Regions from separate parts of the Fontibacillus forbon genome, predicted to be linked through region 1. Evidence: riboswitches for the same ligand, from Rfam matches in the RefSeq annotation. Region 1 holds a riboswitch; each other region holds the start of a gene.
The links. A riboswitch is a leader RNA that binds a small molecule or an ion and turns the genes downstream of it on or off. The one in region 1 is predicted to bind glycine.
Positions count from the first base shown of each region.

Region 2: linked by a shared signal. The riboswitch ahead of sdaAB (L-serine ammonia-lyase, iron-sulfur-dependent subunit beta) and the one ahead of gcvT (glycine cleavage system aminomethyltransferase GcvT) in region 1 are both predicted to bind glycine.
Region 3: linked by a shared signal. The riboswitch ahead of ACLB09_RS12980 (amino acid permease) and the one ahead of gcvT (glycine cleavage system aminomethyltransferase GcvT) in region 1 are both predicted to bind glycine.

Region 1 is NZ_JBKGFV010000001.1:845,972-850,443, forward strand. It holds gene gcvPA (aminomethyl-transferring glycine dehydrogenase subunit GcvPA) at 1-1,249, opposite strand, end outside; gene gcvT (glycine cleavage system aminomethyltransferase GcvT) at 1,249-2,391, opposite strand; glycine riboswitch at 2,478-2,594, opposite strand; glycine riboswitch at 2,596-2,699, opposite strand; gene gcvH (glycine cleavage system protein GcvH) at 2,899-3,294, shown strand; gene mtnB (methylthioribulose 1-phosphate dehydratase) at 3,437-4,099, opposite strand; gene proC (pyrroline-5-carboxylate reductase) at 4,170-4,472, opposite strand, start outside.
Region 2 is NZ_JBKGFV010000002.1:962,582-967,053, forward strand. It holds gene erm (23S ribosomal RNA methyltransferase Erm) at 202-1,053, shown strand; gene sdaAA (L-serine ammonia-lyase, iron-sulfur-dependent, subunit alpha) at 1,096-1,977, opposite strand; gene sdaAB (L-serine ammonia-lyase, iron-sulfur-dependent subunit beta) at 2,038-2,703, opposite strand; glycine riboswitch at 2,888-2,999, opposite strand; gene ACLB09_RS11430 (ABC transporter ATP-binding protein) at 3,083-4,072, opposite strand; gene ACLB09_RS11435 (ABC transporter permease) at 4,085-4,472, opposite strand, start outside.
Region 3 is NZ_JBKGFV010000003.1:186,735-191,206, forward strand. It holds gene ACLB09_RS12965 (phosphotransferase family protein) at 1-559, opposite strand, end outside; gene ACLB09_RS12970 (hypothetical protein) at 749-1,138, shown strand; gene ACLB09_RS12975 (hypothetical protein) at 1,177-2,250, opposite strand; glycine riboswitch at 2,511-2,591, shown strand; gene ACLB09_RS12980 (amino acid permease) at 2,735-4,114, shown strand; gene ACLB09_RS12985 (FprA family A-type flavoprotein) at 4,306-4,472, shown strand, end outside.

The DNA of each region.
Region 1 (4,472 bases):
TCAGGTCGTAACCGCCGATTATCCCGGCATTCAGCAGCTTGCGTTGGAGCTGTTCCATATCCGCGTCTTCCGGCAAGGCAAGCGTAAATTCGTTGAAGAAGGGCCCGTCGAACGGGCTGGTTACGCCCGGAATCGCCGTCAATCGCGACTTGGCGTAATGACTTTTACGCAGATTGAGCTCGGCCATCTCGGCCATTCCTTGTTTGCCCATCGTGGACAAATAAACGGAGGCGGCCAAAGCGAGGAGCGCTTGATTCGAGCAAATGTTGGAGGTCGCTTTCTCGCGACGGATATGCTGTTCGCGTGCCTGCAACGTGAGCACGAAGCCGCGTTTGCCGTGTTTGTCGGTCGTCTGTCCGATAATCCGGCCCGGGATCCGGCGCATGTTGGCCTCCGAAACGGCGAAGAACCCGCAGGTAGGGCCGCCGAAGGAGGGGGAGATGCCAAGCGGCTGCGCATCTCCGACAACGATGTCTGCCCCCAGTTTTCCCGGTGCTTCCAGCATGCCAAGCGATAGCGGATTGGTGCTGACAATCATCAGTCCGCCCCGTCTGTGAGTCAGTTCGGCGACGGATTGTAAATTTTCGATCATCCCGAAGAAATTCGGGGATTGAATCAGGACCGCTGCCGTTTCCTCGGTTAGGGACGCCTCAAGCGCCTTCTGATCAGTTACGCCCCCATCCAGCCCGACTTCGACGACATTCAGATTCAGACCGCGTGCATATGTGGCCAGCACTTCGCGGGCTTCGGGGTGAACGGCGCGGGAAACGACCAGCGTCTTTCGCTTGGTCGCGCCAGCTGCGAGCGAACCCGCTTCCGCAAGGGCGGTAGCGCCGTCATACATACTTGCATTGGCTACGGAAAGTCCCGTCAGCTCACAGATATAGGATTGAAATTCGAAGATAGCTTGCAGTTCTCCTTGGCTGATTTCGGGTTGATAAGGAGTGTATGCCGTATAAAACTCACTGCGGGAAACAACATGCTGCACGACGGAAGGAATATGATGATCGTAAATACCCGCGCCGAGAAAACTGGAGTACCGGTCGCTGTCGGCATTCCGCCGGGCCATCTCGGACATGTGGCGGGTGAGGGAATATTCGTCCAACCGGGATTGAACCGGCAAGTCTCCGTTAAAGCGCACGTTGTCCGGAATATCCCGGAACAGCTCTTCAATCGATGTCGCACCAATGACGGCAAGCATATCGGCGCGATCCTGTTCGGTCAGAGGGAGATAGCGATGCTTCATAATCACGATTCTCCTTTCATGGCTGTATCGTTTTCAGGACGAGTCCGCCGGTAAAAGGGAGTCGGCACGACTTTAGCCTTTACCTTATTTCCGCGAATATCGACTTCAAGAACGGTACCGGGCTGTGCCAAGGAAGCGGGAATGAGAGCAAGGCCTAAGTTCTTTTTTAGTGTAGGGGAGGGGGCGCCTGTCGTGATTATACCGATTGGATTTGGCGATCCTTCGGCATAGACGGGATAGTGGTTGCGGGGAATCCCGCGCTCCATCATTTCCAGACCGACCAGTTTTCGCGAAGAACCGTCTTCTCGCTCCTTGTTCAATGCCTCGCGGCCGAGAAATTCACCTTTATTCCATTTCACGAAATTGCCGAGTCCAGCTTCAAGGGGTGAAATGGAAGGCGATATTTCCTGGCCGTATAGGGAAAGGCATGCTTCGAAGCGCAGCGTATCCCTTGCCCCAAGACCGGCAGGAATCAAACCTTCGGGTTCGCCGGCGGTCATCAGGAGAGTCCAAAGCGCGCCTGCTTCTTCCGCGGCGACATAAAACTCAAATCCGTCCTCCCCGGTATAACCGCTCCTTGATAAAAGCACTTTGATTCCGCCTACCTCCGTGGCCGGGAGGAAGGTAAACGGAGGCATTCCGTGAAGGTCCCCTTGCCACACCTTAGCGAGGATGGTTGCCGCAAGCGGCCCTTGCAAGGCTAAAAGCGCCGTCGTCTCGGATACGTTACGGAGACTGACTCCTTCGGCAGGCAGATGCCGTTCCAGCCACTCCAAATCCGAATTCGTATTGGCGGCATTTACGACGAGTAAGTAGTTTTGCTCGCTCAGCTTGTAAATGAGCAGATCGTCGACAACACCGCCGTCCGGATAGCACATCAGCGTATACTGCGCCTTTCCGGGCACCAGTACCGAAATGTCGTTGGTCGTCATACGCTGGAGATATTTCTCCGCCTCAGGTCCGTCCACCATAAATTCGCCCATATGGGATACATCAAACAAGCCGGCCCGCGTACGCACAGCCTCATGTTCTTTTTGAATTCCGCTGAATTGCACCGGCAGTTCCCAACCGCCGAAATCGATGCAGCGGACGCCCGGATATCGTTCATAGCAGGGGTAAAGCGGTGTTCTGAACAGATCGGTCATATTTCTCCACCTCGTCTTATTTGCTTTTTGCCCAAGAAATAAAACAAACCAAAGAAATCACATGCTTCGCGCACGATGATTCCTTTGGCTCTGTCCTGTCTACCTGAGAGTTACCCTGTATGGAAGCAGGTCTGTTTTGCAGGTAAGCATACAGGTTTCCCCGTGGGTGATCCGCCCGAAAAAAGCGGATTCTCTCCAGAGTCGCGTCCGGCAGAAGTCCTTTTGCCTGAGAGATTCACCGTCCATTCACGGTTTGCTCCTTCGGCGTTACGGTTTGTCTGAACCGTAATCTCTCCCACTGCCATCAACCGCTGTTTACATATCCATTAATAACCAAATTTTACGTACATGTCAATAAACTTGCCACAAAAAAATATTTAAAAATTTTGCAATCGATTACATCGGACAAGTTGAAATGTTTGTGTTAATAATATTGACATTAAAGCCGGATTTGGAATAATCTGTACGTGAATTCAAATGGGCATGTAAGGAAGAGGAGGAAGCAGGGTGTCGAATGAAATCAAGGAAAATTATCGGTACAGCGTAGATCATGAATGGGTACAAGATTTGGGGGACGGTACTGTAAAAATCGGAATATCGGATGTTGCCCAACACCGGCTTGGAGATATCGTGTTTGTGGAAATGCCCGATCCGGGACGGGAGGTGGAGGCCGAGGAAGGAATCGGGACGATCGAGTCGGTCAAAACCGTGGCCGATTTATTTACGCCGGTGAGCGGGACGGTACTGGAAGTTAATACGGAACTTGAGAGTGCTCCTGAAGTGGTCAATGAACAACCGTATGAAGGCGGCTGGATGGTGCGCATCACTTTGGCCGAAGCGCCTGAGGCCGCTTTTTCCAAACTGATGGATGCCAAGGAGTATGCCGAGTTTCTCAAAAAATAAGGAATTAGTCGTAAAAACGGAAAATAACTCGCGTCGGAAGGCTGTGATCATGGCTTGATGCTCATGAAAGCTCCACTGAAGTCGCGAGTCGTTTGTATCCGCCAATAATGGACGAGAACTGTAATCATATAGACTTAAACCCTTACTCTTTATTCATGGGTAAGGGGGGAAGCAGCAAGCTGCGGTACAGCACTTCAAAAATAAAGTCAAACGATTCCAGATGACGTTTCGCATCAAGGGCGTTCTTTCCCCACGCATAGATGCCATGATTCCGCAGAAGAATACCTGGAACCTCGGGTTTCAGCGAGCCGGGAATCAGCTTGGCAATCGAAGGGATGTCGCTATAATTCGGCAACACCGGGATATGAATCACAGCGTCTTCTTCCCAGATGCCTAGGGCCTTGATCAGTTCGATGCCCTTGACCGGCACAGCCCCTTGGTCACCGTAATATTCGCTGAGCAGGGTGTTATAAACGGTATGCACGTGAAATATGGCGCCGCAACCGGTCATTCGATATATTTTGGCGTGAATCACCGTCTCTGCGTTCGGTTTAAGATTCGTTGTTTCGCAGGGCTCGCCGTTGGTATCGACAAACAGGAAGTCCTCGGGCATATTTACGAATTTGTCTTTGCCGCTGGCGGTGATGGCGAAATGAAACCGGTTAGGCGAGAAGCCGCCGACCCGCAAAGACAAATTCCCGCTGGTGCCGGGGAACCAGCCGCGTGCCGCGAAATCGGCTGTTACGGTGCGGAGCTCGCTCAAAGCGGCCTGTTTTTCCTCCAATGAAATGGCTGAAAAGTTCATTTAACGTTCTCCTTCCCAAGGAGCAAAGTCGGTCATGCATAAAGCATTCAAGCACGTCTCTGCGCAGTAACTATAACAGCGACTCTCTCACCGACTCACCCATTTCCCGGGAGCGCTCGGCGCAGCGGTGAACGGCGGCTTTGACGGCTTCGGTAAATCCCTTATCGGCAAGCACTTCGAGCGCCGCCTGAGTCGAGCCGTTAGGGGAAGTGATATCTTTGCGCAATTTGGCCGGATCTTCACCGGTTTCTTTCATCATGGAAGCCGCGCCGAGCGCGGTTTGAACCGTCAGGTCACGCGCCTGCTCCGGCGAAAGTCCGCCTTCGATTCCGGCGGCGATCATAGCCTCCATCATATAATAAATATAGGCCGG
Region 2 (4,472 bases), on a different contig from region 1:
ACTTGTAAAGTACTACCATTCCAGAACAAGCAGCATAGCGAGGATTTTTACAATGATTATGAACGGCGGCATCCCATACATTCGTATTAGATAATGTGAGGTACAAGACAAATGCGTCCGATCCAATTTATTACAATTGATCGGATTATTTGTGTTGTACCTTTTTCATTCCTAAATTCGAATGAATGAGGTGCTTTTTTCATGTCTAAAAATAAACCGTTCACCACTGCTAACCGCAGGGGTTCTTCCAACTTTTCCGCACAGCATCTGCTTATCAGCAAAAACATCGTTCATGAACTAATCCGTCATGCGAAGATCGGCCCCGGCGACATGGTGCTGGATATCGGCGCGGGGGCAGGTGCCATCACACTGCCTTTAGCGGAGAAGGCGGCCCAGGTAGTGGCCATTGAGAGCGACCCCGGGTTCGCCAGCAAACTAATAAGCAAAACAGAAAATATGGCAAATATTAAAATCAGGCAGGCCGACTTCCTGCAATCCCCTCTTCCAATGCGTCCTTTTTCTGTGGTGGCCAATATTCCATATTCGATTACCACGCCGATCTTTGGGAAGCTTCTTGACGGACCGGGAATCCCTTTGCAGCGTGCCGCCATCATCGTGGAAAAAGGAGCCGCCAAACGCTTTACTTCCGACCCGATTACAGATCCACGGATTTTAAAATGGCGGATGTGGTTTGATCTGCAACTCGTGCGGACCGTGGAACCAAGTAACTTTTCGCCGCCGCCCAAAGTGGATTCGGCGATTCTGAGTATCAGCCGAAAGAAGAATCCGACAGTTCCCTTAAAACATCACGCGCGATTTATGGCGCTGGCCTTACACGGGCTAAGGTCCCCTCGGCTTCCTTTGTCCGCAGCATTTTCGGAAGTGTTCTCGCCGCCGCAAATTACGAAGCTGGCAAGAACCCTGAGCATCGACAGAAACATGCCCGTTTGCCAACTCAATGAGCAGCAATGGGGTCAACTGTTCATGGCCATGCTGCAGCATGTTCTGCCTGCCAGATGGCCCAGAATCCCGAAGCAAAAACGACGCAACTAAAACAAGCCGCCCGATGGGGCGGCTTTCTTTATCTCCGGGCATCTATTTTTTGCGCGCCCTCAGTTCTTTCATGATTTTGCGGCCGGTCGGCGTCTGGGCCAGGCCGCCCTGGGCGGTCTCCCGGTGTCGGCTCGGCATGGCCGTACCGACTTCCAGCATCACGTCGATGACTTCGTCGGACGGGATTGCGCTGCGAACGCCGGACAGCGCCATATCGGCGGCGGCCAGCGCATTGACTGCGCCGAATCCGTTACGGACGATGCAAGGAATTTCCACCAGGCCGCCCACGGGATCGCAAATGAGCCCGAGCGTATTTTTGAGCGCCAGGCCGACCGCATGAACGGCTTGCTCCGGCGTCCCCCCGCGCAATTCCACCATGGCTCCGGCCGCCATCCCGATCGCCGAGCCGATTTCGGCCTGGCACCCGCCTTCCGCGCCGGAAATGAAGGAATTGTTGGCAATGACGTAGCCGATGGCGCCGGCGCTAAACAAGCCGCGCACCAAGTAATCGTCATCCCAGCCGAAGCGCTCCTGTGCGCTGACGAAGACGCCGGGAATGATGCCGCAGGAACCCGCCGTCGGCGTGGCGACGATCCGGCCCATGGAAGCGTTGACCTCCGATACGGCCAATGCGTAAGCCATCGCCTGGCTGGCAATATCTCCGGCGGACGGCTGCCCGGACCTCCGGTATTCCTCCACTCTTTTCGCATCGCCCCCGGTTAATCCGCTGGTTGAAGTAATCTCCTCGGTTAACCCCTTATGAACCGCTGTTTTCATAATTTGATAATATTCAGCCATGACAGCCATGATTTCCCCTACCGATTGACCGCTCTCTTCGGCCTGGTCCTCCAGCATAATTTGAGAAATCGTCTTGGACTCTTTATTGCAAACTTCGATGAGCTCCTGCAAATTGCGAAAGCGCATGGTGTCCGCTCCTTCCTGTACTTACCTATACTTTCATTACATTGAGCTTCATACTCGGGTTTACGTTAAATGGATGTAAGAAATCCGGCTGACGTGAGGCAGCGCCGAGATCGCTTCGATCAGGGTCTCCGGAATGGCCGAATCCGCCTCGACCACCGTCAATGCTTCGGCGGTTCTACCCTTCCGGTCCGTAATAATATAACCGATATTTACGTTTTCCCGGCTGAACAGCGCGGTAATTCCGGCCAGTACGCCTTGACGGTCGGCGTGGGCGATTACAAGCGTAGGCAATTCACCGGAGCATTTCGCTTCGAATCCGTCGATATTCCGGATCACGATCGTTCCTCCGCCGATGGAAGCACCAATCACTTCACTTCGCTTCTCCCCGGCAGACAAAACAATCTTTACCGTATTCGGATGAGCCCCCGGCGCTACGCCGGTAGAGAAATGAAGCTCAATCCCCATGTCTTCGGCATTTTGCAAGGAGTGGCGGATACGCTCATCATCCGTGGGATAATCCAAAATCCCGCCGACCACGGCAAGATCCGTGCCATGGCCCTTAAAGGTTTCGGCGAACGAACCATAGAAGCAAATATTCGCCTCCGCCGGCAATTCCCCAAACAATTGCCGGGCGAAGCGTCCGATTCGTACCGCCCCGGCCGTATGCGAACTGGATGGGCCGATCATCGCCGGCCCGATAATTGAAAATACATTTTTAAATCGCATGGTTTTTCCCCCGACTGCTCATTTTTTCTATATAGCCATACGCTCAGCTTTCCCTTCTGCGCAAAAAAAGGGACAGGGAAAAGGCCTGCTGCCTTTTCTCTGTCCCGGTTACCAGAAAGTTTAATGTTCCGAATCCTTTAGGAACATGTACCCCGTTGGTGGCTGAACGCTCTCTCCAGAGTCGCGTCGGATCATGGTCCTGGTACCTGAGAGATTCATTGCCGTCATGCAGTGCCGGCCCTTTGCTCCTTCGGTGCCGCTTCCTCAGTGAAAGCGGGCTCTCCCATCATCTTCATCCGCATTTTTCAGTTTGTATAATCCAATGTAAGATGAGAAGCGGCAAATGTCAAGATAGCTAACACAAGTTTTTCCATATCGCCTATGAGGCGGAAAAACTGCGGATGACTTCCTCGAATTCCGGCTCTTCCATGGCGATATCGTCGATTTCGCCCCATCCCCCGACTACCCGAATGATATCGATCGTACTGATTTCCCGGCGATTCGCCTCAAGCGTAACGGTATCGCCTTCAACCCGTGTCACATTAAATGACAGGGACGGGCTGATGGTGATCCATTCCCCAGGAACCTGAAAATCCCCGCGAAATTTGACCCGGATCAGCGTCGGCAATCCGATCATCTCCCGCAGACGCCCAATCGTCCCGTCGTACTTTAATTCCCCGTGATTGATAACCATGACCCGGCTGCACAGCTGTTCTATGTCATCCATATCATGGGTCGTCAGCAAAATCGTTTTGCCGAAATCCTCGTTCAATTTACGCAGGAACCGCCTGATATTGAGCTTAGCATGCACGTCGAGGCCGATCGTAGGCTCGTCGAGAAACAGCAGCTCGGGATCATGCAGCATCGCGGCCGCAATATCGGCCCGCATCCGCTGACCGAGCGACAGCTTCCTTACCGGCGTGTCCCAAAATTCATGCAGATCCAGCAGTTCCGCAAACTGATTCAGCCTTTGCTTCTTATCCGCCGGAGTGACGTCATACATTTGAGCCAGAATGTCATAGGAATCCTTCACCGGGAGGTCCCACCAAAGCTGACTGCGCTGTCCAAAGACGACGCCCAGCTGCCGGACCGCTTTCTGGCGGTCCCGGTGCGGGTTCCATCCGCCTACCGTTACCTCACCGGAGGTTGGATGCAAAATCCCTGTCAGCATTTTGATCGTCGTCGACTTCCCCGCCCCGTTCGGGCCGATGTAGCCTACGAACTCGCCTTGTTTTACCTGGAAACTAATTCCGCGTACCGCTTCTTTCAGCCGGTATTCCCGTGAGAACAGCGCACGTAATCCGGAAAAGCGCCCTTCCGGCACTACCGGCGTTTTAAAATCCTTGCACAAATTTCGAGCTTCGATCATTTTCTTCCCTCCTTAACTCCCCGTACTCTGATATTTGGTAATACCGAACCGCCAGAAACGCAGGCTTGCCGCCAGACAAACGATCGCCACGCCTGCCAATGCCGGGAGCACCCACGCCCCCAGCTCCCCCTTCAGGATGTAAAGAGACGGAACATAATTCACGAATCCGACCGGAATCACGATCAGGAGCAGCGATTTCATCCACTTGGGATACAAGGTAAGCGGATACTGCGCAGCCGTACGTGCGGCATCCTCCGTAAAGTTCTGCAATTCTTCGATCCGGGTCGTCCAAAAGCCGATCGTTGCGGTGGCAAGACCTATCGAGAACAAAATGACCGCACCCGTAAATATGATAAACAGCGTACACGGCACGGCGGCCCAACCAACTTGTCCGCTGTGC
Region 3 (4,472 bases), on a different contig from region 1:
CATGATGTACTATCGAGACCGGTACCGTCTGATAGAGTCTTTCCAAATGATGAGTCAACACGGTCTTCATTTTCAATATAACTCCTGTTTTCGCCGCTAATTGTTTCGAATTCAACAGGTCGTCCAGGAACTCCAGGAAGTTTTCCTGTGAAACGGTGTAATGATCGACGATCTTCTTAGGGATCCCGTCCAGGTTGGCTGCTGCTCTCGCCCTTAGTCTGGCTAATTCCCGCGCTGCCTCAAGAAATAGAGCAGGATGGGGGCGCTGTTCCAGATTTTTTTCACCCGCATCTTCCATGAGGATAACTCCGCTGTTCATCAATTGGGCATCTTCAAAAATCCGTGGGGCTTTGATTTGCAGCGGGTGTACTAAATTCCGGTAAATCTCCGCTTCTCCCGCCATTTCACTCCCGCCCCATTTAATGATGACTGTCTCGCCTGTCGCAAACTTTATTCTGTAGACTTCCGAAAGAGTCCATTTCCTTAACGGTGACCATTCGGTAACCTCCTTCAACGAGGGGATCGTTGAACAATAGTCAGAAAAGCATTCAGGAATCATTACGTCCCTTCCTCCCACACCATAGGCTTACGAACACATTTTTACATATATGGGGAAAAAGATATAGACTTATAATTCCTCTTTAAGTATGATGTTGAATAGGGTCTTGATAAATTTCAGGACTCTTTTTTTATTTTTATATGAGCCAAGTAAAAGCTATCTCAAAAAGGATCGACGGGAGGAATTCAAATGAGCTATGATTTGATGGCTTTCGAGCCGTCCAAGGCGCCGAAGGAAAGAAAGGCGTTTATGGATTGGTATGAACAACAAGTGGAATGGTCGGAAGACCATAACTATAATGATCCCGCGGTTTGCTCGGAGGCGCTGCAGCGATTTTACGGTGAGCTGTCGGAGCATTTTCCCAATATGAACGTTGATGAGGAGATATTTGAAGCTATGGAGGAGGCCGGAACCGATAACCGGTTGACCGACTACTCGCTAGGCTCCGCCGTCATCTATGCGGCCTTTGCTTATTCCGTGGCTGAGGAAGCCTATACGACCATGCGGGAATTGGCTTTAAAACACAAGGTCGGATTTTTTGATGTCAGCAGCAACGACGGAGAAATCATCTTTCCTTGAATCGCAACATATGCCTAACCGGAAGGCGGCCTCTTGAATTACAAATAGAATTCTCGGGCCTCCTTCCCAAAGAATCGGGTTACATTCTTGTGCTCGGCAAGATCCACATGGTTCTGTCTCATGATCTTCTGAATGAAAATAGCGTCCGTAAAGATTTTATTGATAATGACCTCGCACCATGATGGGGTGCCTTTAAAGTAATCCACCAAGTCGTGAATTTCATCAAAGTTAAAATAAAGAATATAGCAGACGTAATTCTGCAACAACGTGCTGAAACAATGATCCCGATAGGGGTTAGAGCGAGTGTCGGAGAGAAAGTCCTTCATGATGGCGAATAACACTGATTTATTTTCCGAGTAAGTCCGGATCAGATGATCAACGTTATTAATCAGTCTTAATATCTCGTCCAGCCCTTCTTCCGGAGGCATGGCCAGCTTGGCCGATTTACCCTCTATGGACCTTAGCAGCGCCAGGGTGAGGTTTTTGCAGGCCTGTATTTCCAGCGGACCTATGGATAGCGTATCCTTATACTGGTCGGAATTCTCGCTGTAATAATCGTGATAAGCGGAAAAATAATGCTCCATGACGATATTCGTTTTCGTATGCACCAGATCTTGCCCGCGATAGGAGAAGGCGTAGAGGGTTTCCTCATTGACCGGGTGAGCATAAAGGTAGAAAAAGAAGAAAAATTCTCTGAGTTGCTGCCTTTGTTCATCGTTCAGTCTGACGGTTTCCGCCGACTGGGTTAGCTGAAAAAAGCAATAGCTTTTCATAAAATCGTTCATGGCATTGTACGGGTGAATCTTGGCGATGGACGTCGTAGCGTTAATAGTAAACAACAGATAATACAAGGTCTGTTCGTCATATAGATCCAGATGTTCAAAATCAGCGGAGAGTACGGGCTCCCAATCCGGATTCGTGATGTAGTTGGGATCTCTCGGTTGCAATTCAGAGGCCCACTCCGTAAACGACTCCTCATTACGATCCGCAAAGAACAATTCCGCGCCATCGTCTTCAAGAAGGAAGTATTCAAAGCCGCCGATTTGAGCGGACGGTAACCCCCTGTTAAACTTTTTGTTTAGATATTCGTTATAGAATTGTTGAAGGTTCATCACTCATATCCTCGGTTCTATTAGGATTGCATTCGTATAACGCATAATCTAACTGTAAGGGAGTTACCCATGAATACGCAACAACGCAAGCTGGTTTTTTCCATAACCGTCATGTATAGAAGAGGTTTTTCGGCATAGCGACTTTTATCACTGATTAAATCATCACATCGCAAGTAATATGTTAAAATATCAGAACAGCAATACGGCATCATTAACTTCATAATTCGCAAGCTATGATTGCTATGGATCACACTATAGCAGGAGCAGCTTCTGGAGAGACTGCGGGATTTCCGCGGCGCCGAAGGGTTCACAATCTCAGGCAAAAGGACAGAAGAGTACTGAATATTTATTTGTCATGCTGATCGCTATCGCTATTGGCTGGACAGGTACTATTTAATATTCTTTATGAACCGGGAGATTGGATGACATCCAATCTCTTTTTTGTTTGCATCAAAGTAATGTATAAATTAAGGGGGAACTAGGTATGGCACAACCGGAATTAAAGAGAGAGCTGGCCAATCGTCATGTTCAGCTAATCGCCATCGGAGGCACCATTGGTACGGGATTATTTTTAGGTTCGGGCAAAGCGATCCAGCAGGCGGGTCCATCCATCATGATTACGTATCTGATCGTGGGAATCGCCGTGTTTTTTGTGATGAGAGCACTGGGAGAACTGCTGTTGTCCAAAGCGGGTTATCAGTCGTTTACGGACATTGCCGAAGACTATCTCGGGCCTCGGGCTGCATTCATCACCGGCTGGACGTATTGGTTTTGCTGGATCATGACGGCGATGGCTGACGTTATCGCGGTGGGCGTATACGTACAATATTGGTTCGATATCCCGCAGTGGGTACCGGCCATCATCTGCTTGATCATTTTGTTAGGGCTCAATTTATTAACCGTAAAGAATTTTGGAGAACTGGAATTTTGGTTTGCGTTAATTAAAGTCATCACGATTCTCGCCTTAATCGGCATTGGGGTCATTTTGCTGATCATGGGATTCAAGACCGATGCAGGATCGGTTACGGTAACTAACCTCTGGAAACACGGGGGATTATTTCCGAACGGCGTTACAGGTTTTTTATTTTCCTTTCAAATGGTGGTATTCGCTTATGTCGGCGTGGAATTGGTGGGCGTATCGGCAGCGGAAACCTCCAATCCGGAAAAAAACATCCCTTCGGCGATCAATAAAATACCGCTGCGGATTTTGTTTTTCTACGTTGGCGCTCTTTTCGTCCTGCTGTGCATCAACCCGTGGACTCAGCTCAATGCGTCGGAAAGTCCTTTTGTGAAAACCTTTAGTTTGGTAGGGATTCCGCTTGCCGCAGGCATTATTAACTTCGTCGTATTGACTTCAGCCGCGTCCGCTTGCAACAGCGGAATGTTCTCGACAAGCCGGATTCTTTATAATTTGAGCAAAAACCGGCAGGCGTCGCCCCGCTTCGGAAAATTGAATAAGAATCATGTACCGGGCAACTCGCTATTCATTTCTACGCTGGTCATCTCCGCGGGCGCTCTTTTAAGCAAACTCATTCCGGAGCAGGCTTTCGGTATCGTGACCACCATAAGCGCCATTTGTTTTATTTGGGTTTGGGGCGTCGTTCTTGTATGCCATATCAAATATAAGAAAACCCGGCCGGATTTGCAGGCTAAGTCGAAATTCAAAGCGCCTTTAACGCCGGCCGTGAATTATGCCGTCTTGACTTTGTTTGCCGGAATTCTCATCATCATGCTGATCGCTGCGGAAACACGTCCGGCTTTATTGTTTACGCCGCTATGGTTTATTCTATTGTTCATCTTGTATTCGATCGGAAGCAAGAAGAGAAAGATCAATCAGGATCAGAGCATGATCCATAAACAGTAAGGACGAGGATGATTAGAACAGGATACTCTTTTCCATTTGGAAAGGGGTATCCTGTTTTTTTTTGACAGTAAGATGAGTCTGTGACAAATTTCTCAAATTGTGATTCAAATCCTGATTGAATTTTTTAAAGTGGGATAGGATGGGGGCAGTTAGTTAAATACAAAGAGCCAATAGGAGGGCGAGTGATAGAGATGAATAAAATGGAGATAGCCAAGGACATATACTGGGTAGGAAAAATAGATGACCGTGAGGTGCCGTTCCACCGTTTGATTCTCGCTAAAGGGACAACGTACAATGCTTATTTGCTCAAAACAGCCAAACCAACCGTGATCGATACCGTAGATATGGAATTTGGCCG